Regions from separate parts of the Brevibacillus sp. AG162 genome, predicted to be linked through region 3. Evidence: riboswitches for the same ligand, from Rfam matches in the RefSeq annotation. Region 3 holds a riboswitch; each other region holds the start of a gene.

Region 1 (7,265 bases), on a different contig from region 3:
CTAAGACATGGTGCGGTTACATACAGGTCATTGAGGATACGCCACCAATCCCAGCGTCCCAAAGTTGTGATCCAGGTGATTCAGGTATAGCTCCACCACAAGCGCCGATGTTCATGAGAGGAAAAGAGGGCAAGGAATATCGCAATGGAGATCTTGTGACTGTGGAATCTGATAGCGATCTTGCTGAATTGGAGAACCTACAACTCATCTCCACGTATGCAGAGCGGACTGGGACGAAGAAAGTTAGAGAGAGTAGGAAGGCTTCCTCTTACCATATGCCCAAGTATGAGTGGAAATATGGAGAGAACGCCATCGGTGCTAGACAAGAGCATAGCAGTGCTACGATATCATCAGAAAATCGGATCGAGATCTACTACGAAGGAAAAGAAATCACTGACATTAAGCCTTCAAATCGCGATGACGGCACTGAAAACGGACTGGAATCACTTGATATCAGCAAGTTCATTGATCGGCAGCAGCCCGGTAAATACGAGATCAAAATAACCAATATCCTTAGCAACAAGACTTGTCGACTCGTTCAAAGACAAAAAAGATCAGTCAAAAAAACAGACGTTGATGAACGAAAAGAAACGATCGCATTCACAATCGAAGTGAAATAACGATTGACCCCCTTGCATTTTGGCATGGGGGTTTTCGACTATAAGGGGAGGAAGTCCTGTGACAAACGAGCAGAAGGCGATCTTGGAAAAGTTCGGGTTTCAGATCGAAGGAGAGCAAGTGAAACATTTGAAGCTGGGAATCGTAAGAAATAAAAAAGAATTCGTCTGTCACGCCACGTCAAAAGAGTTGCAGGACTATATCAAGTCCATCTTGCGCAACCAATGTCAGTGGAAGCGAGGAGAAGCTGAGTGAGCAGCCAGGGAGGTTGTTGGGGTTGAAAGAGTCTAGGGAGACATTGGTTACGGCATTACGTGAAGTAGAGGCTTGGGAGAAGGACCAGAACGACTTGTGGTTCTGGGAAAAGCTTGGCAGACTTCCTTTTGTTCTGTTGGATCGGATTACGCCTGCATTCGTTCAAGAGAAGCTGGGAAAAGCCGTAGATGAAATGGCAGCCTTTCTTGAGACAGGTGGAACATATTTGGTGCAGGATGAACCGATTTACAAGCGGTTTGGCAAACGGTTAGAGGGACAGGGCACTTCTGTTATGGGCAAGGAGGAGATTGCTGCTGTACCGCTTACGATCATGAATGATGTCGCGTTGGAGCTGAAGGATTCACGTGCGAATTTTGCCACGGTACAAGGTGCGACGACTGGCTTCGGGGGGATTTTTACCCTCGCAATCGATATCCCGTTATTGATGGGGACATCCCTAAAAGTATTACAAGAGATGGCTCTAGCCTATGGCTATCGACCAGAAGAGAAGAGGGAGCGGCTGTTTGTCGTCAAATGCTTGCAGTTTGCTTCATCAGACATCGTAGGGAAAAAAGCGATACTCGCTGAGCTCTCTCGCTTTGATGATCCAAGTGCGCAGAGAGAGGTGATGGCGCAATTGCAGGGATGGCGTGAAGTCGTAGTAACATACACAGAAAACTATGGGTGGAAAAAATTATTTCAGATGGTGCCCATTGCGGGTATTTTGTTCGGGGCGTATTTGAATCGCTCAACCGTACAGGATGTCGCCGAAGCGGGGATGATGCTATACCGTAAACGGCGCATCCTGGAGCGGCTACGTGAGAGTGAAAAGAGCGAGGAGATTACTGAGACCACTCCTCAGCAGTAAGAGCGAAGATGAGATGGTCCTCCCATACACCGTTAATTTGCAAATAACGTAACGAAAGGCCTTCCTGGCGAAAACGGTTTTTTTCCAAGACGCGAATGGAAGCTTGATTGCGAGGCATGACAGCGGCTTGTACCCTATGCAGCCCAGCATCCGTTAAAGCAAAGCGGAGGGCAAGATTTACTGCTGATGTCGTATAGCCTTTGCCATTGCACGCCTGATCCATGAAGTAACCAATCGTTGCATTTTGCCACGCACCACGTGCGACATTCGAAAGCGCTACACGGCCAATCATCTTTCCGGATTCTCGGGAGAATACGCCGAAAGCATAGGCAGTACCATGTTCAAAATCATTCTGAGCTTGTGAAATCTGCTCTTGCTGTCCTGGGAGGGTCAAAAAAGAAGCGGGGCGGATCGGTTCAAATGGTTGGAGAAAGTCATGATTGCGCAGCCGAAGCTCTAGGAGCTCGGCTGCGTCTTGTTGTTGGAGAGGCCGTAAGAGAATCTCGTCCGTATGTAGTGACATGAGATCAATCCTCCTTAAAAAGTTGGATTGATAGTATATCATGTGCCAGAGTATTTGAGAAACATCAATTAGCCGAGCAATTCAGCAAACGATACCCCAAATGCTTTGCAAGTTTCCACTTCTTTTGCAGTAGGAGAAAGCTCGATTTTCAATCCTTCCATTGGTGTTTCCGCGCCACGCTCACTCGCTTTTTTCAGCAAAATATCAACAGCTGCACCAACATGCTCGTAAGCGGAGTCGCAAGAGCCAAAAGCAACAACCTTTTTCCCGCTGAGGTCAATATCGTCCATTTCCTCATAAAAATCCAGGCATTCGTCTGGCAGTTCGCCATCGCCCCATGTGTAGGCGCCAAGCAAGATTCCGTCGTATGCTTCGAGTTCTTTTGCGTTTGCATCCATCACTTCTTTTATCTCCAGCTCAGCACCAGTTGAACGAATACCTTCTGCAATTGCTTCAGCAATCTCCTGTGTATTCCCCGTCATGCTCGCGTATACCATCAAAATGCTCATAAAACGTAAAACCTCCAATTAGATAATGAGTATCATTCTCACAAATAAAATAATGAAAATGAGAATCGTTGTCAATAACTTTTTTCTTATTGCCACGTCTCATTCATTTTGGTAGAGTTAAATAAAATTATAATAATGTACACTAAATAGAGGTGCGCCGAAGAAGAGTAAGCCTTTTCGCAATCTGCCAGGGGGTAGGAGAAGGAAGAAAGGCTAAAGCGCCGAAGCTTATGCTATGCCCCTACGTAGCACAGGCTGGGGTGTCTCATGAAAAATGAACATCCTGTCACAAGGGACCTTTCGTCTTTTTGTGGAGCGCTATTTATGATTTGCTTCTGTAGTATCAAGAGCAATGAGATAGCGAATGCACTCATTGCTTTTTTTGATTTACCATGCTGTTATTTTGAGGAGGATGTAACTATGAACATGATGGATGCCAACGAAATTATCGCGTTTATTCAAAAAAGCGAAAAGAAAACACCAGTGAAGGTATATGTGAAAGGGAACCTGGAGGGAATCGACTTCGGTGCTAGCTCCAAAGCTTTCATTACTGGCTCAACTGGTGTTGTTTTTGGTGAGTGGAAAGAGATTGAGCCAGTACTCGCTGCTAACGCGGAAAAAATTGAAGATTATGTAGTAGAAAGCGACCGCCGCAATTCCGCTATTCCATTGCTGGACACAAAAGGGATTCAAGCGCGTATTGAGCCAGGCGCAATTATCCGTGACCAAGTGACAATCGGCAACAACGCGGTCATCATGATGGGTGCTTCCATTAACATTGGTGCAGTTATCGGTGAAGGCACGATGATCGACATGAATGTTGTCGTAGGTGGGCGTGGAACCATCGGGAAAAACTGCCACATCGGCGCGGGATCGGTTATCGCGGGAGTCATCGAGCCGCCATCTGCACAGCCAGTTGTAGTCGAGGATGATGTTGTCATCGGAGCAAATGCTGTCATTCTGGAAGGCGTACGCGTAGGTAAAGGTGCTGTCGTTGCAGCGGGTGCTGTCGTGATTGAAGATGTACCTCCATACGTGGTAGTTGCGGGAACGCCTGCACGCGTGATCAAGCAAATCGATGAAAAAACTCGTTCCAAGACAGAGATCAAGCAGGAGCTACGTCAGCTGTAAGGGAGAGAGTGTACATGGACTGGCGTTCGCTCGATGAACAATATATCGTCTCTTCTTACAAAAGAATTCCGATTGCCATAGAAAAAGGCGAAGGAAATTACTTGTACGATACGAACGGAAAGAGCTATCTCGACTTGTTTACCGGACTCGCGGTAAACGTTCTGGGTCATTCTCATCCGCGCATTGTACAGGCTCTGCGTGAGCAGGGAGAGCGTTTCTTGCATATTTCCAATGTATTTTTAAACAAGCCGGCTATTCGTTTGGCCGAGCGGTTGGTTGCGAACAGCATCAGTGGGAAAGTGTTTTTCACCAACTCTGGTGCCGAGGCTACAGAGTCTGCGATCAAGCTGATTCACAAATGGACGAAGAATGAGGGAGCAGGTCGTGAAGGCATCGTTGTCTTACGCAACAGCTTTCACGGACGAACACTTGGAGCAGTGCGTTTGACGAGGCAGGCTCATGTCTATCAAGACTTTCCTCAGCCAGCTTTTCCTGTTTATGAACTGGATGTGGAGGACACGGAAGGATTGCGAGCGATTTGCCAGGAAGCAAGGCCCGCTGCAGTCCTGATGGAGCCAGTCTTGGGTTCCGGCGGTGTGGTGCCGCTAACGGAAGCGTTCTTGCGAGAGGTAGCTGCCATCTGTGAACAAGAAGGCATGCTCTTTGTCATGGACGAAATCCAGACAGGAATGGGCAGAACAGGAAAGCTGTTTGCTTATGAGCATGCAGGCGTAACGCCAGACCTTATCCTTTTTGCCAAAGGCATAGGGGGAGGGCTTCCCCTTGGCGGAGTCATCGCTGGCCCAAAGCTGATGAACCAGTTCAAACCGGGGGATCACGGAACGACGTTCGCACCATCACCACTGTCTGCTGCCCTGGGGAATGTCGTGTTGGACGAATTGCTTGATCCAGCCTTCATTGCTCACGTAGAAGAAGTAATTGCGTATCTGTGGTCAGGCTTGGAAGCGTTGCGGATGCGTCTTCCAGATCAGCTGCAATCCCTTCGCGGAAAAGGCTTGATGGTTGGAATTCCGCTCTCTTCCACCCCGGAAGAGGTAAGTCACTTGCAGCAAGCATTGCTTAACGAAGGAATTCTCGTTGACGTGACGCAGAAAACGATTGTTCGTCTGCTTCCGCCTCTGACGTTGACAAAAGCTGATGTGGACCGTTTCCTTGCCGTGTTTGAGGAGCAACTAACAGCAAGAACAGGTACGAAAAAGGAGGCGTAGACCTTGACGACTTCTTTGTTTACACAAATTCGCCGAGACCTGCACCAAATACCGGAGCCAGGCTTTGCTGAAGTGAAGACGCAACAATACTTGCTTGATTATTTGAAAAAGCTGCCCCAGGATCGAATCGAGATCAAAACGTGGCGGACAGGCATTTTGGTCAAGCTGGCAGGAACAGAGCCAAAACGATTAATTGCCTGGCGGACGGATATGGATGGCCTGCCGATCGTAGAGGAAACGTCCTATCCGTTTCGCTCGCTTCATGAAGGATACATGCATGCTTGCGGGCATGATATGCATATGGCAATTGCTCTGGGCCTCCTGACGCATTTTACAGAACATCCGATAGCAGATGATTTGCTGTTCCTCTTCCAGCCGGCAGAAGAAGGTCCTGGCGGTGCACAGCCGATGTTGGAAAGTGAAGAGTTTGCAGGGTGGCGACCGGACTGTATTTTTGCCCTGCATATCGCGCCAGAATATCCAGTTGGTCATATTGCGACGAAGCCAGGAATTTTGTTTGCCAACACTTCTGAGTTGTACATTGATTTGGTTGGCAAAGGGGGGCATGCAGCCTTCCCGCACAAGGCGAATGACATGGTGGTTGCAGGAAGCCATCTTGTGACACAGCTTCAATCGATTATTTCGCGCAATATAGATCCATTGGATTCGGCCGTCGTAACGATTGGCAAGCTGGAGAGCGGGACGAAGCAGAACATCATCGCAGAGAAGTCCAGGCTAGAAGGGACCATCCGAACCTTTTCGATGGAATCGATGGCACTCGTCAAGAGCCGCATTGAATCTCTCGTAAAGGGAGTGGAAATAGGCTTTGATTGCCAGGCAACGATTGACTACGGTGTCGGCTACTGCCAGGTTTACAACGAGGAGCAGCTAACGACAGACTTCATGCAATGGGTACAGGAACAATGTGAAGATGTAACTCTCATCACCTGCAAGGAAGCCATGACCGGAGAAGACTTCGGTTACTTTTTGAAAGAAATCCCCGGCTTTTTGTTCTGGCTGGGTGTGCAAACGCCGTACGGCTTGCACCATTCCAAAATTGAGCCGAACGAAGACGCGATCGAGGTTGCCATTCGACTGGTCTCCCGGTATTTTACATGGCTTTCACAACAGAAGTAGCAGGTGTCTGGAGTAAAAAAGAGTGGCTGGATAGCCGCTCTTTTTTCTGTGTCATTCCCAACCGTATATTCTCGTCAAGAGTAAGAAGTAGTTACTAACATCTCTGTGCATAAGTCTTTCTTCCTAAGCATTTTGTGCTTGTGGATAATGTGGATATTGTTGAAAAAACTTATCAGGGCAGCACAACTATTTCCTTTTCCAAACGTATAAACTAGAGAGAAGAAATTCCGGAAAAACAAGCGCTGCCGCGCACACATACAGGAGGATTATTGACATGAAAAAAGCATGGTTATCGGCCTTGTTGGCGTTGACTGTAGCAGCAGGGGTGGGGAGCACTACTGCGCTGGGAGAGGGTGCGATGCGCGTATTTTTCGGTGCGGAAACCGTAGCGAGTGAAATGCCAGCATCCAAGGCCGAATCGGTAGAATCAATAGTGAACAAGCTCGGTGGTTTCACCGATTACGATCAGCAATCTGGGAAATTGCAAGTGATTAAGCCAAATGTGAATATTATTGTGGTCGAAGGGATTCAGCAGACCCGCAATAAAAATGTCGTTTTCAGCAACCCTGTCAAAGGATACAGCGACAAAAATGTGCCTCGTACGTTTAACGTGTTCGTAGAGGTTGATGACGCGCCTGTTGCCAAAGACTTGCGCATGCAACTTGTGTTGATCGGACCGGACGGCAAAGAAGTGTCTAAAGGGAAAGAATGGAAATACTCCACGCAAAATGCAAACAGCTTCTATTTTTCTGAGCCTTTTGTATCTACGAAACTTGAAGCATACGGCACTTATAAAGTACAAGTTCAAATGAAATCCGAGAAATTCACTTCTTATGTAACCGTCGGTGAAAATACATTTACAGTTGGGCGTTAAAAATTATGGCTTGGATGCGTTTCCACTTTGCATGTCCCCGTGCTATAATATACGGAAAAGCCAATATACTTGGTAATAGCAAGTACATGAAAGAAAGGAACGATGGGAGCGAATGGAGACA
Region 2 (7,265 bases), 570 kb from region 3:
TCGCGTGACTCCCCGCCTTGGAAAATAATCCAGTCATTCGTATCCATGACCGTAATCCCTTCACCGCCTTGCATGGCCGTTAACGCTGCTTGATCGGGCTGATATGGCTGCAAATACCATATAGCCAGACAAATGGCTCCAAGTGTCACCAATACGATTGCCTGAAACCACTTTTTGCGTGCTTGACTCATCCTACCCACCTCGTTTCCGTTCCCATGCATGATGCTACTTATTATGTCTTAAACACTCTGCGCATGTGCATGAATTGTAAATCTCGACAATTTCGTGGTGTTGACGAACTGATTTCGTCATAGTAGTATTTAAAAATACTACTCAAATTTATTTAGAGGTTTTCCTCATGATTGAGCGCGTAGAACGACTCAATTTTTACCAAAAAGAGAAGGGATGGGAATTGTTATGAATCAACAGGATGTGCAATTTTGCGAGGAACTGGTAAGAAGCGTTGGAAAGGAGCTGCTAGTGGAATTTGAAAAAGGCGCGCCCTGCCACAGCAAGGCAGCAATGTCTAAACGCTTTGAAGAGGTGAATCCCGTGGTTGAAACTCGATTGAAGCGCTCATTGTCCGAGCGTTTCCCCACCTATGAATTCTCGGACGCAGAATTCGATCTGGCTGCACAGGAAAAGCCTGAATTCACAAGTCCTTATTGGGTGATGGATGCAATCGATGGAGCGGTCCACTTTCTGCAAAATATGCCGATGTGGGCTACCTCCCTCTGCCTGATTGACGGAGGACGCACGGTTGTTTCTTTTGTCTATGATCCATGCCGTGATGAGCTGTTTACAGCCATTGACGGACGCGGAGCTTTTCTCAACGGACAAAAAATCAGTACCTCATCCAAATCGCAGCTGAGTGAATGCATTCTCGGCACGCTCTTTGCTTCCTCCGAACCGATGAACCTCTTGGTCGGAAAGTATACGGCGAATTCCTTGACGCGAGTGATGCCAGAAGCTTTTGCCATCCGCATGCAAGGCGCAGTATCACTCCATCTCGCCTACGTGGCGTGCGGACGACTCGACGGTTACTGGGAATACGGTGAAGGGGTGTATGATTGGCTGGCTGGTGCTCTTTTGGTCCAGGAAGCCGGAGGCAAAATTACGGATACGCAAGGAAATGATTTTTGCTGGAAAAGCACAGGCATCGTAGCAGCAGGCTCGTCCATCTACCCTAAACTGATCCAATTGACCCCAGCTTCCTAACAGACAGATAAAAAGGGTGAGCCTATGCGCATCACCCTTTTTCCTTTTTCCGCTCACGAAAACGGCGCACCTTCATCAAGTTTCCGCACATTTTGTCATCACACCAGCGGCGCACCCGGTTGCGGCTTTCATCATAAAACACCCAGCGGCAATCCTCGTTATCACATATTTTGATTCGCTCCAGATGCTGCGGGGCAAGCAACTCCGCGAAAGAAGCCGCAATTTGTGCCATGACGAGGGGCCAACCCTCTGTTGAGCTAACATGCTTTTGCCTGTAGCCGCCCTCCTCATCTACATACAACACCTGCATATGAAAAGGGGCGAGAGCCAACGTGTTGTTCAATTCCGCAAGGTCCTCCTCTTGGAATCGGTCTCCACGGACAACGGCTTCCAGCATACGTCTCAAACGTTCGCGCAATCGCAAAAGAGACGCGGCACACTCCTCCTTCATCGGCAACGGAGCAGTTAGATTGTATGTTTGCAAAAAGGATGTCAGCCATTCCTGGTTCTCCAAGCGATTTTCCGCACGACCAGAACCGCGCCAATCACGCCAATCACTATTTAAAAAATCGATACAAAGCCAGTCCATGTCATCATCTCTCCTGACGAAACCCTTCATTTTTCTCTCTTGTATGACTATACAGGATATGGTAATATCTATTTGTAACTATCGTAATTTAATTAACTGGTTACAAGTTCATTTCTTACTGCTATTATAGCGTTTCATCAATCTGTTTCACAGACGAGGAGGAAGCGTATGAATCGGAAGGAATTGCTTTTGCACGGATGGGAATGTACGTATGACAAGGAAGACTGGTATCCACCCTTAAAAGAAGCGCTTTCCGGAGTGTCAGCTGCCGAGGCTAGCTGGCGCCCTGTGGGAGAAGCAGCCAACACGATCTGGGAAAACGTCAGCCACCTTCTTTATTACAAAGAACGCCTGCTGCATCGTCTATTGGGCACCGAATTTCCTGGCTCCGCTGAAACGAACGATGATACCTTCATCCCATCCGGCGGTCCAGATGATGAAAACGCTTGGCAAGCTACCCTTTTGCAAATGGAAAGCGTCCATCGCCACATTCATGAAAAGCTTTCCTTGCTGACAGACGAGGATTTAAATCAGACGGCTACCTATACGCCCATCTACCAAACCGTGATGAGTCTCGTCCTGCATGATGCGTTTCATACGGGACAAATCGTCCAAATTCGCAAGCTGCATGGCTCTTGGCCTGCCAGACGCTCATTTGAATAACAAAATTTCACATTGATTAATCACAAACAATCCTTTATAGTGAATGAATCACATAATTTCATACATGTTATCCTCATCTTTCACGGTGAGGATAGAGGTCGCGGCTTTTATATCATCCTGTACGAGATTCAGAGAAAATCAATGACTCCAGGTAAGGAAAATCCGCCGAAGCTCATATCGCGTCTCTGTGCGATTGGGTTGGGGCTGTACTCGAAAGGGGCAGAACTGTCACGTTTGCATGCCAAGCAAACGTGGTGAGCTATCTTCAGTGAAGGCTTGGTGGGGATTGGATGATACCGCCCTATGCCATTTTTTTGGCTATGGCGGTTTTTTCGTTTCCGACCTTCCTTCTCAAAAATCAAGAAAGGTCGTGCAAGCAGCTTATGTCACAGAATCAATTGCAACGTGGTTTAAAAGCCCGACACCTGACGATGATCGCCATCGGCGGCTCGATTGGGACGGGATTGTTTCTCGCCAGCGGAGGCTCGATCCATTCCGCCGGACCAGGTGGAGCTTTAGTCGCCTATCTCGCTATTAGTATCATGGTTTACTTCTTGATGACCAGCTTGGGGGAAATGGCGGCCTTCATGCCTGTGTCCGGTTCGTTTTCGACGTATGCCACACGGTTCGTCGATCCATCTCTCGGCTTTGCTCTCGGCTGGAACTATTGGTACAACTGGGCCATTACCATTGCCGTCGAGCTGTCAGCTTCCGCACTCATTATGAAATATTGGTTCCCGGATACCCCAGCGATATTGTGGAGCGCTTTATTCCTCGGATTGCTGTTTGCCTTGAATCTCCTGTCTGTGAAAGCCTATGGAGAATCTGAATATTGGTTTGCTTTGATTAAAGTAGTAACGGTTATCGTCTTTATTATTGTCGGTGTGTTGATGATTTTTGGCATTATGGGCGGCCAAGCAGTCGGCTTCCAAAACTTCACCAAAGGCGACGCGCCATTCAATGGCGGCTTCATGGCCCTGCTCGGTGTCTTTATGATTGCCGGATTCTCTTTCCAAGGGACAGAGCTCGTTGGTGTCGCAGCTGGGGAGAGCGAAGACCCTGCCCGCAACATTCCAAAGGCCATCCGTCAAATTTTTTGGCGCATTCTGCTCTTCTACATCCTCGCTATTTTGATCATCGGGTTGTTGGTTCCATACGATAATCCAAATCTGATTAGTGGCGACCTTACGGATATTGCAATCAGTCCGTTTACGATTGTTTTTGAAAATGCCGGTTTTGCTTTTGCAGCCTCCGTCATGAATGCCGTTATTCTTACGTCTGTATTGTCTGCTGGTAACTCTGGCATGTACGCCTCTACACGCATGCTGTGGAACTTGGCGAAAGAAGGAAAAGCACCAAAATGGTTCGCAAAAGTAACAAGTAACGGCGTACCGATCAATGCTTTGATCTTGACTGCGCTCATCGGCGCTCTTGCTTTTCTGTCCTCTCTGTTTGGGGAAGGCGAGGTGTATGTCTGGCTTTTGAATGCGTCCGGTATGTCAGGCTTCATCGCTTGGCTGGGAATTGCCATTAGTCACTACCGTTTCCGCAAAGCGTTTATCGCTCAGGGCCGTGACTTAAGCGAACTGCCTTATCGGGCAAAGTGGTTCCCGTTTGGACCGATTTTTGCTTTCATCATTTGCTGCATCGTTATTTTGGGGCAAAACTACTCCGCATTCATGGGTGGAACAATCGACTGGTATGGCGTCCTGGTCTCTTACATTGGCCTGCCACTTTTCTTAATCATTTGGCTCGCTTATAAAATCACGCAAAAGACCAAGATCGTCCCTCTTGAACAAGTAGACTTCAGCATGGATGAATACACGAAATAATAGAAGAAAAATTACGGACTTCCGTTATCTGAACGGGAGTCCTTTTTCATGTTTGCCAGCATATTTAAAACTGCCCAAAAATAGCCGATAGTATAGACAAGAAGCAATTGAGATCCGTTTCCTTCCGTTCTCACAACTCATCCCAGTCATCTAATAAAAGGTAACCATGATCTCCTTCCATCACGACTGAACATGAATCCATGTGAGGAGAGTAGAACATGCACATCCAATCGAATACCCGCTACCTAACACCTCAGTTATCAACTAACCAAGCTGCACCCAAAATGGTGACAGGACCTCGTCTAGGATTGCCCGAGCACGATACAGTAGACCTTCGTTCTCACCAGGCACGTGAGCTCCCTGCTGGTGTCATCGAACATCATAGCGTCCAATTTTTCTTTAGCACAGAGATTAATGAGCGTTTGGATAAACTTTTTGCAGATAAACCGCCCGAGGCTCGCAAAGCCTTTGACCACATCCTGGAGCAAAATTTTTTCAACTCCCAATCCATCTACACGGAGGAAGAAAGAGCTGCTTTGGTAGAAGCCGGTTTAACCCAAGGCAAATATTTGGCAGAACAATTCATGGCTGACGATGAAAATGCTGCTGAATTTTTGGATACCCTCCATCTGCTCGCTGGCGTTGCCAAAACACGGAAGGCTGACCCTGCCACTGGCAGTGTCAGCTACGTAGAGCTTCCTCAAAAACCACATGGGGCTCCGAACGACTATGTCAATCCATCGAAACTGATGGAGCGGTATGATCCAGAAGCCTACAAAAAAATGCAAGCGACTACCAATCAAACAGAGAAAGTAAGCATGCTGATTCAATTCGTCAAAAAGCTGCAACATCGTCCAGACTGGATCTCACAATACCGGAACGAACAAGCTACGCTTCTCTCCGATTTAAAAAATACAAAAATCGCTAACCGCTTTGAGAATGTCAATACAAAGGACGCCACTGAATTTGTTCATCAAATGAATACGCTCACTGAAAATGCTTCCTTTTCTGCCTTCACACCAATGCTACAAACGAATCTTGCTTCTTTTATGAAGATCCTGGCCAAGAAAACGAGTTAATTGCACAAAGACGATCGTCACAGCCTCCGCCCGAACTTCCCTGGGACTGGGGCTGTTTTTTCTTAGTACCAGTCTCGTTCCTTTTCCATTTAAGGAAATGTACAGGCAGATGGTGGACATACTAACCAGTAAAGGAGGAGACGAACATGGACGACAATCGTGAAAACGACCTGCCTGATTTCAAACAACTGGACGACAGACTGATCGCTCAACCTCCGAATAGCCCAATCATCGCAATCCGTACCAATCTGGACAAGGAACCAAATAACGTCGACAATCCGTATGTGCAGCAAGACTCTAAATCTGGACAAAATAAGGGGGAAGCAAATGACTGATCGCATCTCAAAGGAAAAACCGGACATGGGTTATAACGGAAGCAATATGCATGGTTATTCCCTTACACCAAAGGAAGGGACATTGGACCAAACTGCCAAGGCGGCTGCGGAAAACAAAGAAAACAGAGAACAAGAATAGTTCTTTCCCCACTACGAAGAACAAATCAAATCCCCTTCCGGAAAACAGGCAGATGCTCACTTTGCCTTTTTCCGGAAGGGGATTCTTTTGGATTTCTGACCAAGAACACGGTGAAAAACATTTTTTTATTGACGAAATTCTGTTGGAAATATATACTTTTCATGGATTTGATAATGAGAATCGTTATCATATTCTTGTATATATGATCAGGAGGTTGCCCCATGAAATCCAGGCTCTTCAAACACATTTACAGCACAACATTAGTCACTTCTCTCCTCACAGGTGGCGCCCATTTGGCTCTGGCCGCTCCACTCGTGGCCACTGCTGAACAGACGGATGTTTCCCCTTTGTCGCTAGATTTCGCAGTTGAACAGGCACTAAAGAATAGCGTTGATCTGGAGGTGCTTCGGCTTGACTTAGATACTACGAAGTACGAAACATCCATCACCCTGAGAGAAAAAGCAGAAATCAAAAAAGCCGACATCATGACCTTGGCTGATGCAAAAAAGAAATTCGAAGACGCAGCCAAAGCGATCAAAGAAGTGGTTGTCGATGAAGTCGCCCTGAATACGCAAAAAAATACCCTTCAATTGCAAGTGCAAAAAGCATTCTTCGAAGTCCAATCATTAGACGCCAAAATCAAAGCGCAGAAGAAAAGCTTGCAAAGACAGTACTGGTTGGACTCCCAAGAAACAGAAGCTCACAAAAATCTTGCTGCCCTTGAAGCCAGCTACAAGCAAGCATTGGCCAAGCTCAACGATTTAATGAATGAAAAAGCGGACAGACAATGGAAAATGATCGCCACTGATCTGACCCGCCATGAGCTGCCTTCCCTGGAGCAATTGCAAGCAAAAGCTTTTGAAAAACGTCCTGAGATGCTCAAGGCACAAGCAGAAATAGACTTTGCCCAAGTAAGAATTGATTACACAGCCGAGTATTCCGCACTCAGTACACATAAAGGTACAATCGCAAAAAATGAGCACAAAAAAGCGGAACTGCAAAAACAAAAAACACAAAAGAAAATCGGTCAAGAAGTAAGTGACAACTATACGAAGGTACTGGCAGCGAAAAAAGCCTTAGAGGAAAGTACAACAAAGAAAGAAGCCGCATTGGAGCGCTATCAGGCAACAATCGATCAATATAGATTAGGAAAAGCATCGATGAAAGAACTGATGGAAGATGAAGCAAACCTGTTTGACTCCGAAACAAAAGCAATCGAATCGGTTTATCAATACAATCTCGCTGCTTCCACCTTGAATCAGTCAAGTGGCTATTAATATTTCGTGTTACGAAGGATCTTATTTATTCATTTAACATAAAGAAGGCTTCATCCCACAGGGTGAAGCCTTTACTCATATAACAGCCTCTCAAAAACTCTCGGCATCACCAGACGACCGCCGTCTACACCAA
Region 3 (7,265 bases):
AGTTCCTTGTGGATCAGGTAAGCATTTTCTGTTCCGTCCATTTTCAGGATGCTGTCGTATTTCGCTTGCTCTTGGCTAGTAAAGCCATCGAAGAGCGTGGAAGACAGATCATCAGAGGATTTGTTCAAGCCTTTGATGTACTCGATCGCTTTTGGACCTGCTACCATACCGCCATAGATCGCGGACAGGAGGGAGTTCGCACCCAAACGGTTTGCACCGTGCTGAGAGTAATCGCACTCACCTGCTGCAAACAGACCAGGGATATTGGTCATTTGGTTGTAGTCTACCCACATACCGCCCATGGAGTAGTGAACCGCAGGGAAAATCTTCATTGGAACTTTACGTGGGTCATCCCCAACGAATTTTTCGTAAATCTCGATAATACCGCCCAATTTTACATCCAGTTCTTTTGGATCTTTGTGGGACAGGTCGAGGTATACCATGTTTTCGCCGTTGATACCAAGTTTCATATCTACGCAAACGGAGAAGATTTCGCGAGTCGCGATGTCACGCGGCACCAAGTTTCCGTATGCAGGGTATTTATCTTCCAGGAAGTACCAAGGCTTACCGTCTCTGTACGTCCATACACGGCCACCCTCACCACGAGCAGACTCGGACATCAGACGCAGCTTGTCGTCGCCAGGGATTGCAGTTGGGTGAATTTGGATCATCTCACCATTGGAGTAGATAACCCCTTGCTGATACGCCGCAGACGCTGCTGTACCTGTATTGATAATCGAGTTCGTCGATTTACCGAAGATGATACCAGGTCCGCCTGTTGCCAAAATAACGGCATCCGCACGGAAGGATTGAATTTCACCGGAACGCATGTTTTGTGCAGTAATCCCGCGACAGGTTCCTGTATCGTCCAAAACGGCTCCGAGGAAATCCCAATATTCGTACTTGGTTACCAGACCTTCAGCTTCATAACGGCGTACTTGTTCGTCCAATGCGTACAAGAGCTGTTGTCCAGTTGTCGCACCCGCAAAAGCGGTACGGTGATGCTTGGTTCCCCCGAAACGACGGAAGTCCAACAGACCTTCTGGTGTACGGTTAAACATAACGCCCATACGGTCCAACATATAGATGATGCCAGGTGCTGCATCGCACATTGCTTTAACAGGCGGTTGGTTTGCCAAAAAGTCTCCGCCATATACTGTATCGTCGAAGTGCTCCCATGTGGAGTCGCCTTCCCCTTTGGTATTTACCGCACCGTTAATACCGCCCTGCGCACAGACAGAGTGGGAACGTTTTACCGGAACCAGGGAGAACAGCTGAACAGGAACGCCTTTTTCTGCTGCTTTGATGGTAGCCATCAAGCCGGCCAAACCTCCACCGACAATGATCAGTTTACCTTTTGCCATGAGTTTTGTCCCCCTATCCCTACAAAATGAAAGCCGACATCGCACGCAAGCCGATGAAGGTTACAACTACGAATACGCCCAAAGTCAGGAATGTTGCAATGCGTTGGGAACGCGGCCCAACTGTAATTCCCCAGTGAACCAGGAACGACCACAGTCCGTTGGAGAAGTGGAAAGTCGTGCTAATAATCCCGATTGTGTAGAATACGATCATTGCAGGACTGCTCAAAATGTTTGCCATCATGTCATAATCCACGTGTGCACCCAGTGCTTTTTGGATACGAGTTTCCCAAACGTGCCAAACAATAAAAATGAGGGTAATGACTCCTGTAACGCGTTGCCACAAGAACATTTGGTTTCGGAAGTAACCGAAGTTCCCTACGTTATGCTTCGCTTGGAACGCAATGTAGAGACCGTAAACAGCGTGAAACAGGATCGGGAGGTAGATCAAGGCAAATTCAAGTACTAACAGAAATGGAAGGCTTTCAATGAAGCCTACTGCCTGGTTGAAAGCTTCAGGCCCACGAGTCGCTTGATAGTTGGCGGTCAAGTGGAACACGAGGAAGAGCCCGATCGGAAACAAACCAAGAAGTGAGTGTAGCTTGTGACTGAGAAAGCTATGGCCTTTCGCCATACAATGGTCCCCCTTTCAATGTATGTAACTCTCAATTCTGTGAAAAACGTCAAGCATCACCGCAAGCGGTCCAAAACGGTTTTCGGCCGTTTTGATAGACCTTTCCCCAATATCCTAACCCATTGCCTTACCCATTAGACATAGCAAAACCGCCACGATCATTTTATGAAAAGCATCTTGACGCTGTTCACAAAAAGACTGCGTTCACTAGATCAACTGAATTTGTCGGAATGTGTCAAAATACGAGAAAAAGTTGGGCAAAACTTTGACCAAATCCAATTGTACTCTTGTCGACACAGAGCGTCAAGACAATCAATGTACTAAATACATTGATAGAATAACTTTGTTTAGTCCAGCTATTTTTTCTATTACGATGTCATGAATGCGGGCCCCTCCTCATAATCTAGTACAGACAGGAGGGAAGCACATATGAAAGAGAAGGATCAGCTTGCAGCACTGTTGCCGCCGGAAATCATTCCCTATGCGGAAAGAATGAATATGCCCTATCTTGGCTATCATCTTCTACGCGAAACGCTGACCAGTACCCTGCTAGGCGATAGTGAAAACCATATTCTCTATTGGATAGGAAAAAATATGGGCCGCCAAATCCCCATTCAATCTGCAACAGGCCCGATTATGCCTTTTATTCGGCTCGGATTAGGCCAGCTAGACGTCGTGGAGGAAACCGGGCAAACTATCGTTTATTCACTCATCCATTCTATTTTTAGCTATCAGTCTATAGAAAGACTAGGATGCAGTCTTTCTTTTGAGGCCGGGATCATCGCAGGTATGATTGAGCAGTGGAAAGAAAGAGAAGCGTTCAGCAAAATCGAAATGGAAAGCCCCTCAAACATACGTATAACTGTACAAGTGGCGTCATGAAGAAAATGCCCCCTCTACCTATAACAAAGGGAGAGGGAGCATCCATATTTTATACTCCGTGCACGATCGCGGTTTCCTCGACATCCAGACCATATGCCGAATGAAGGCTGCGAACAGCCAGCTCTGTCAAGGCTGCTGGAATGACGCAAGAAACCTTAATATCAGACGTAGATACCATTTTAATAGAAATTTCTTTTTCTGCCAGGACGCGGAACATTTCGGCAGCTACCCCTGGATTGTTGATCATGCCTGAGCCAACAATTGATACCTTGGTCAAGCCTTCCTCGAAATCGATTTTTTCAAAGCCAAGCTCGTTTTTGTTTCTGTCCAACGTATCCAGTGCTTTTTTCAGGTCATCCGCTGCAACGGTAAAAGAAATGTTCGTAACAGACGCATCATAGGAGCTTTGGATAATGATATCCACGTTCACCTGATTGTCTGCCAGCGTATTGAACAGACGGGAGAGCGTCCCGACCTTTGCAGGCATGCCGACAACCGTGATTTTGGCAACATCTTCATCGTGTGCAACTCCACTTACTACTCTTCCTGTTTCCATGTTGGCAACCTCCTCAACGTACGTACCATCTTCGGCAGTAAAGCTCGAGCGGACGACCAGCCTTACCTTGTATTTTTTCGCAGCCTCTACTGACCTTGGATGAAGAACCCCTGCACCGAGGTTCGCCAGCTCCAGCATCTCATCGTACGAGATCGTATCCAGCTTGCTCGCAGCTGGAACGACTCGCGGATCAGCTGTATACACCCCGGACACGTCCGTAAAGATTTCGCATTTCTCAGCGTTCAAGCTCGCTGCGAGTGTAACCGCAGATGTATCCGATCCACCGCGGCCGAGCGTCGTTATTTCACCTTCGTCACTGATCCCTTGGAATCCTGCCACGATCACCACACGACCACGGCCGAGCTCCGATTGAATCCGCTCTGGATCAATTTGCTTGATCCGTGCTCTTCCGTGAATCGCCTCCGTGGTAATCCCAGCTTGCCAGCCCGTTAGAGAAATAGCGTCGTAGCCTTTGCTATGCAAGGCCATCGACAAAAGCGCGATCGATACCTGCTCCCCCGTGGTCAGCAGCATATCCATTTCACGCTCGGATGGGTATGCGCTAATCTGCTTGGCCATGTCTACCAACACGTCAGTAGATTTCCCCATTGCAGAAACAACGACTACCACATCATGCCCTTCCTCTTTGTAGCTGATTATTCGATCCGCAACTCGTAAAATTCGCTCAATGGTACCTACAGAGGTGCCTCCATATTTCTGCACGATCAACCCCATGCGGCTTCTCTCCCTTTTTCTCATATCCAATGTTGGTATTTATCTCGTATCGTATGGTTTTTCACTATTCTCTCTATAAGGAAAAGTCTTGCATTTTTATTTTACAAAAAAGGCACCGACAAGGAATAAGACCTGCCGCTGCCTACTGTTTCGACATACCGGTTCCTCCCTCCCAATACACGCGGACAACGAAGATTGACAGTCATCACCATCAAAACTCACATTGACACACCGTGAGATAGCTCTCCATCTGACAATTGGTCATTGTGCAGATGACAGTCCTGCATTTGTTCAACGCAGACCCAGCATGGAGAAAAGCGGGTTTCCCTCCACACTTCGGCGAATTCCCCTTTCCCGTTCCCTTCACAGATACCCGATCTCAGGGTGGTACTCTTGGTTTTCGCGCCTCTACCTCACTCCATAATGGAAGTGAGGCTAACTATTCTGTTTGAATCGGATTATAACATGAGTCTAAAAATGGATCAATTCCTTTTTAGAGGTCGTTCAAAAAGTTGCATTTGCTATGTGTCAAGCTTGCGCAAATGAGTGATGATTTCTTTCGCCAGCTTGTCGCCGATCCCTAATTGGCGGAAGTCTTCGACGGTCGCCTCCCGCATTTTTTTCAACGAGCCAAAATGAGAGAACAACAGCTTGCGTCGCTTCTCACCGATACCCGGGATCTCATCCAACTGCGAGGAGAGCATCGTTTTCGTCCGGGATTGTCTGTGGAATGTAATAACAAAACGGTGGACTTCATCTTGGATGCGCTGCAACAAATAAAACTCATAGCTATCCCGTCTAAGATTCACAGGCTCTGGCGGATCTCCGTACATGAGCTGAGCGGTGCGGTGCTTCTCGTCCTTCGCGAGTCCACAGACGGGAATATAGAGGCCCAGCTCGTTTTCCAGCACGTCCATAGCCGCACTGATTTGGCCCTTCCCACCATCGATCACAATCAGGTCAGGCATTGGCTGGTTTTCTTTCAGCAGGCGAGAGTAACGACGACGAACTACTTCGCGCATGGAGCCGTAATCATCTGGCCCCTCGACGGTTTTGATCTTGAATTTGCGGTATTCCTTTTTGTCAGGGCGGCCGTCTGTAAACACAATCATCGCAGACACAGGCTCGGTTCCTTGAATGTTGGAGTTGTCAAACGCTTCAATTCGATGAGGAACCGGAATCCCTAAAATGTGACCAAGATTGTGTACCGCTTGGACTGTACGAGCATCGTCCTTGGACATCAGCGCGAACTTCTCCTGCAAAGCAATACGGGCGTTCTCGGAAGCCATCTTCACGAGCTCATGCTTTTTGCCTCTTTTCGGAGCATGGACTTTGATGCCCAGCCATTCACTCAACAATTCCGGTTCACTTTCTTGCGGGAGCAAAATTTCTTTTGGCAGCGCATTTTGCTTGTCGTAGTAGAACTGGCTCACATATGACATAAAGTCTTCGGTTTCGCTGCCATAGTATGGAAAGGAAGTCGTCTGACGCTCGATCATCTTCCCTTTTCGCATATAGAACACCTGAATGCACATCCAGCCTTTTTCCACAGCGAACCCGATAATGTCGCGGTCTACCGTATCGGTGAACGTGATCTTCTGCTTCTCCATCACCGCTTCGATACTCTTGATCTGATCGCGATATTCCTTTGCACGCTCGAACTCCATGTTTTCTGCGGCTTGCAGCATTTTTTCCGTAAGGGTTTGCTTCATTTCCTCATGGCCACCATCGAGGAACCGGCTGATTTCGTCCACCAAACGCTGATTTTCCTCTGCCGATACCTCGTACACACAGGGCGCAAGACATTGTCCCAAATGGTAGTAAAGACAAACCTGCTTGGGCATATTGCGGCATTTGCGCAACGGATAGAGGCGATCCAGCAGCTTCTTCACCTCGGAGGCATCTCCGGCATTGGGATACGGACCGAAATACTTGGCTTTATCTTTCAATACCTTACGGGTAATCTCCAGGCGTGGCTGCGCCTCATTCGTAATTTTGATGTACGGATACGTCTTGTCGTCGCGGAGCATGACATTGTAACGCGGGTCGTGCTCTTTGATCAGGTTGCACTCGAGGATGAGCGCCTCAATCGCTGAGGATACCACAATGTACTCAAAGTCCACGATCTCGCTGACCAACAGCTGCGTCTTCCCGTTATGACTGCCTGTAAAATAAGAGCGGACGCGGTTTTTCAGCACCTTGGCTTTGCCTACGTAAATGATTTCCCCGCTCGCATTTTTCATCAGGTAGCAGCCTGGCTTATCTGGCAGGACGGCCAGTTTATCTTTTAAGGAGCTGTTCATGGCTGCTCCCTCCCCTTTCTATATCTGTCTTGCATCTATTTGTTCTTGTGGAATGGCTTTTCCAATACATATAGTTCATCTTCCAAGGAACTCATCCGTTCCACCAGCAGCTTCCGGCTGTCTTGCACCCCTTGATTGTAATAGAAGGGACCAAGCTCTTTTGAAAAAAAGGCAATCAACTCTTCCGTTTCCAAATTGCCAAGTGTCTCCGACCGTTCTTCTTTAAAATAGCGTTGTACTTGATGAACTAGATAGTCAATTTGCTCTCTCTTCAATTTGGCTGGCATCGTATCCGGCTTCCTTCCCTTTTTCGACTCAGAAGAGAATATACGTTCTATCCTTCATAGTACCATGGAATGAATACGAAAAAAACTGCCGCCTCATTCCATAGCGACAGTTTTTATAGGCGGACCTAGTGCTTGCGACCGCCCAAATACGCTTCTTTTACACGCTCGTCGTTTAACAATGATTCTCCTGTGCCGTCCAATACGATTTGCCCTGCCTCCAGTACATACCCGTAATCAGCGATTTTGAGGGCCTGTTTGACATTTTGCTCCACGATGAGGACGGTTGTACCTTCCGCATTGATTTCTTTGATCACCTTGAAAATGTCCGCCACCACGATGGGAGCCAAGCCCATCGAAGGCTCGTCCAATAGCAACAGCTTCGGTCGAGACATCAATGCGCGAGCAATGGCTAGCATTTGCTGCTGACCGCCAGACATCGTCCCTCCCAATTGAGAAAGCCGTTCCTTGAGGATGGGGAACCAGGTCATCATCTTCTCCATGTCTTCC

The links. Region 3 has a riboswitch for lysine ahead of FB479_RS06710 (aspartate kinase). Riboswitches for the same ligand answer to the same signal wherever they lie in the genome.
Region 1: linked by a shared signal. The riboswitch ahead of dapD (2,3,4,5-tetrahydropyridine-2,6-dicarboxylate N-acetyltransferase) and the one ahead of FB479_RS06710 (aspartate kinase) in region 3 are both predicted to bind lysine.
Region 2: linked by a shared signal. The riboswitch ahead of FB479_RS09485 (amino acid permease) and the one ahead of FB479_RS06710 (aspartate kinase) in region 3 are both predicted to bind lysine.

What each region holds. Positions count from the first base shown of each region.
Region 1 is NZ_VFNO01000001.1:245,951-253,215, forward strand. Features, by position in the region: gene FB479_RS01070 (hypothetical protein) at 1-620, shown strand, start outside; gene FB479_RS01075 (hypothetical protein) at 679-873, shown strand; gene FB479_RS01080 (EcsC family protein) at 887-1,741, shown strand; gene FB479_RS01085 (GNAT family N-acetyltransferase) at 1,716-2,264, opposite strand; gene FB479_RS01090 (flavodoxin) at 2,333-2,773, opposite strand; lysine riboswitch at 2,913-3,102, shown strand; gene dapD (2,3,4,5-tetrahydropyridine-2,6-dicarboxylate N-acetyltransferase) at 3,194-3,904, shown strand; gene FB479_RS01100 (aspartate aminotransferase family protein) at 3,919-5,133, shown strand; gene FB479_RS01105 (N-acetyldiaminopimelate deacetylase) at 5,137-6,270, shown strand; gene FB479_RS01110 (hypothetical protein) at 6,545-7,144, shown strand; gene FB479_RS01115 (DUF4912 domain-containing protein) at 7,257-7,265, shown strand, end outside.
Region 2 is NZ_VFNO01000002.1:965,691-972,955, forward strand. Features, by position in the region: gene FB479_RS09465 (alpha/beta fold hydrolase) at 1-191, opposite strand, end outside; gene FB479_RS09470 (inositol monophosphatase family protein) at 418-1,218, shown strand; gene FB479_RS09475 (CGNR zinc finger domain-containing protein) at 1,250-1,807, opposite strand; gene FB479_RS09480 (DinB family protein) at 1,976-2,470, shown strand; lysine riboswitch at 2,555-2,740, shown strand; gene FB479_RS09485 (amino acid permease) at 2,854-4,302, shown strand; gene FB479_RS09490 (hypothetical protein) at 4,521-5,381, shown strand; gene FB479_RS09495 (hypothetical protein) at 5,528-5,716, shown strand; gene FB479_RS30450 (hypothetical protein) at 5,709-5,855, shown strand; gene FB479_RS09500 (TolC family protein) at 6,077-7,132, shown strand; gene FB479_RS09505 (aminoglycoside phosphotransferase family protein) at 7,204-7,265, opposite strand, start outside.
Region 3 is NZ_VFNO01000002.1:391,762-399,026, forward strand. Features, by position in the region: gene sdhA (succinate dehydrogenase flavoprotein subunit) at 1-1,364, opposite strand, end outside; gene FB479_RS06700 (succinate dehydrogenase cytochrome b558 subunit) at 1,384-1,995, opposite strand; gene FB479_RS06705 (YslB family protein) at 2,425-2,877, shown strand; gene FB479_RS06710 (aspartate kinase) at 2,927-4,168, opposite strand; lysine riboswitch at 4,400-4,587, opposite strand; gene uvrC (excinuclease ABC subunit UvrC) at 4,690-6,471, opposite strand; gene FB479_RS06720 (DUF2164 domain-containing protein) at 6,507-6,758, opposite strand; gene FB479_RS06725 (ABC transporter ATP-binding protein) at 6,884-7,265, opposite strand, start outside.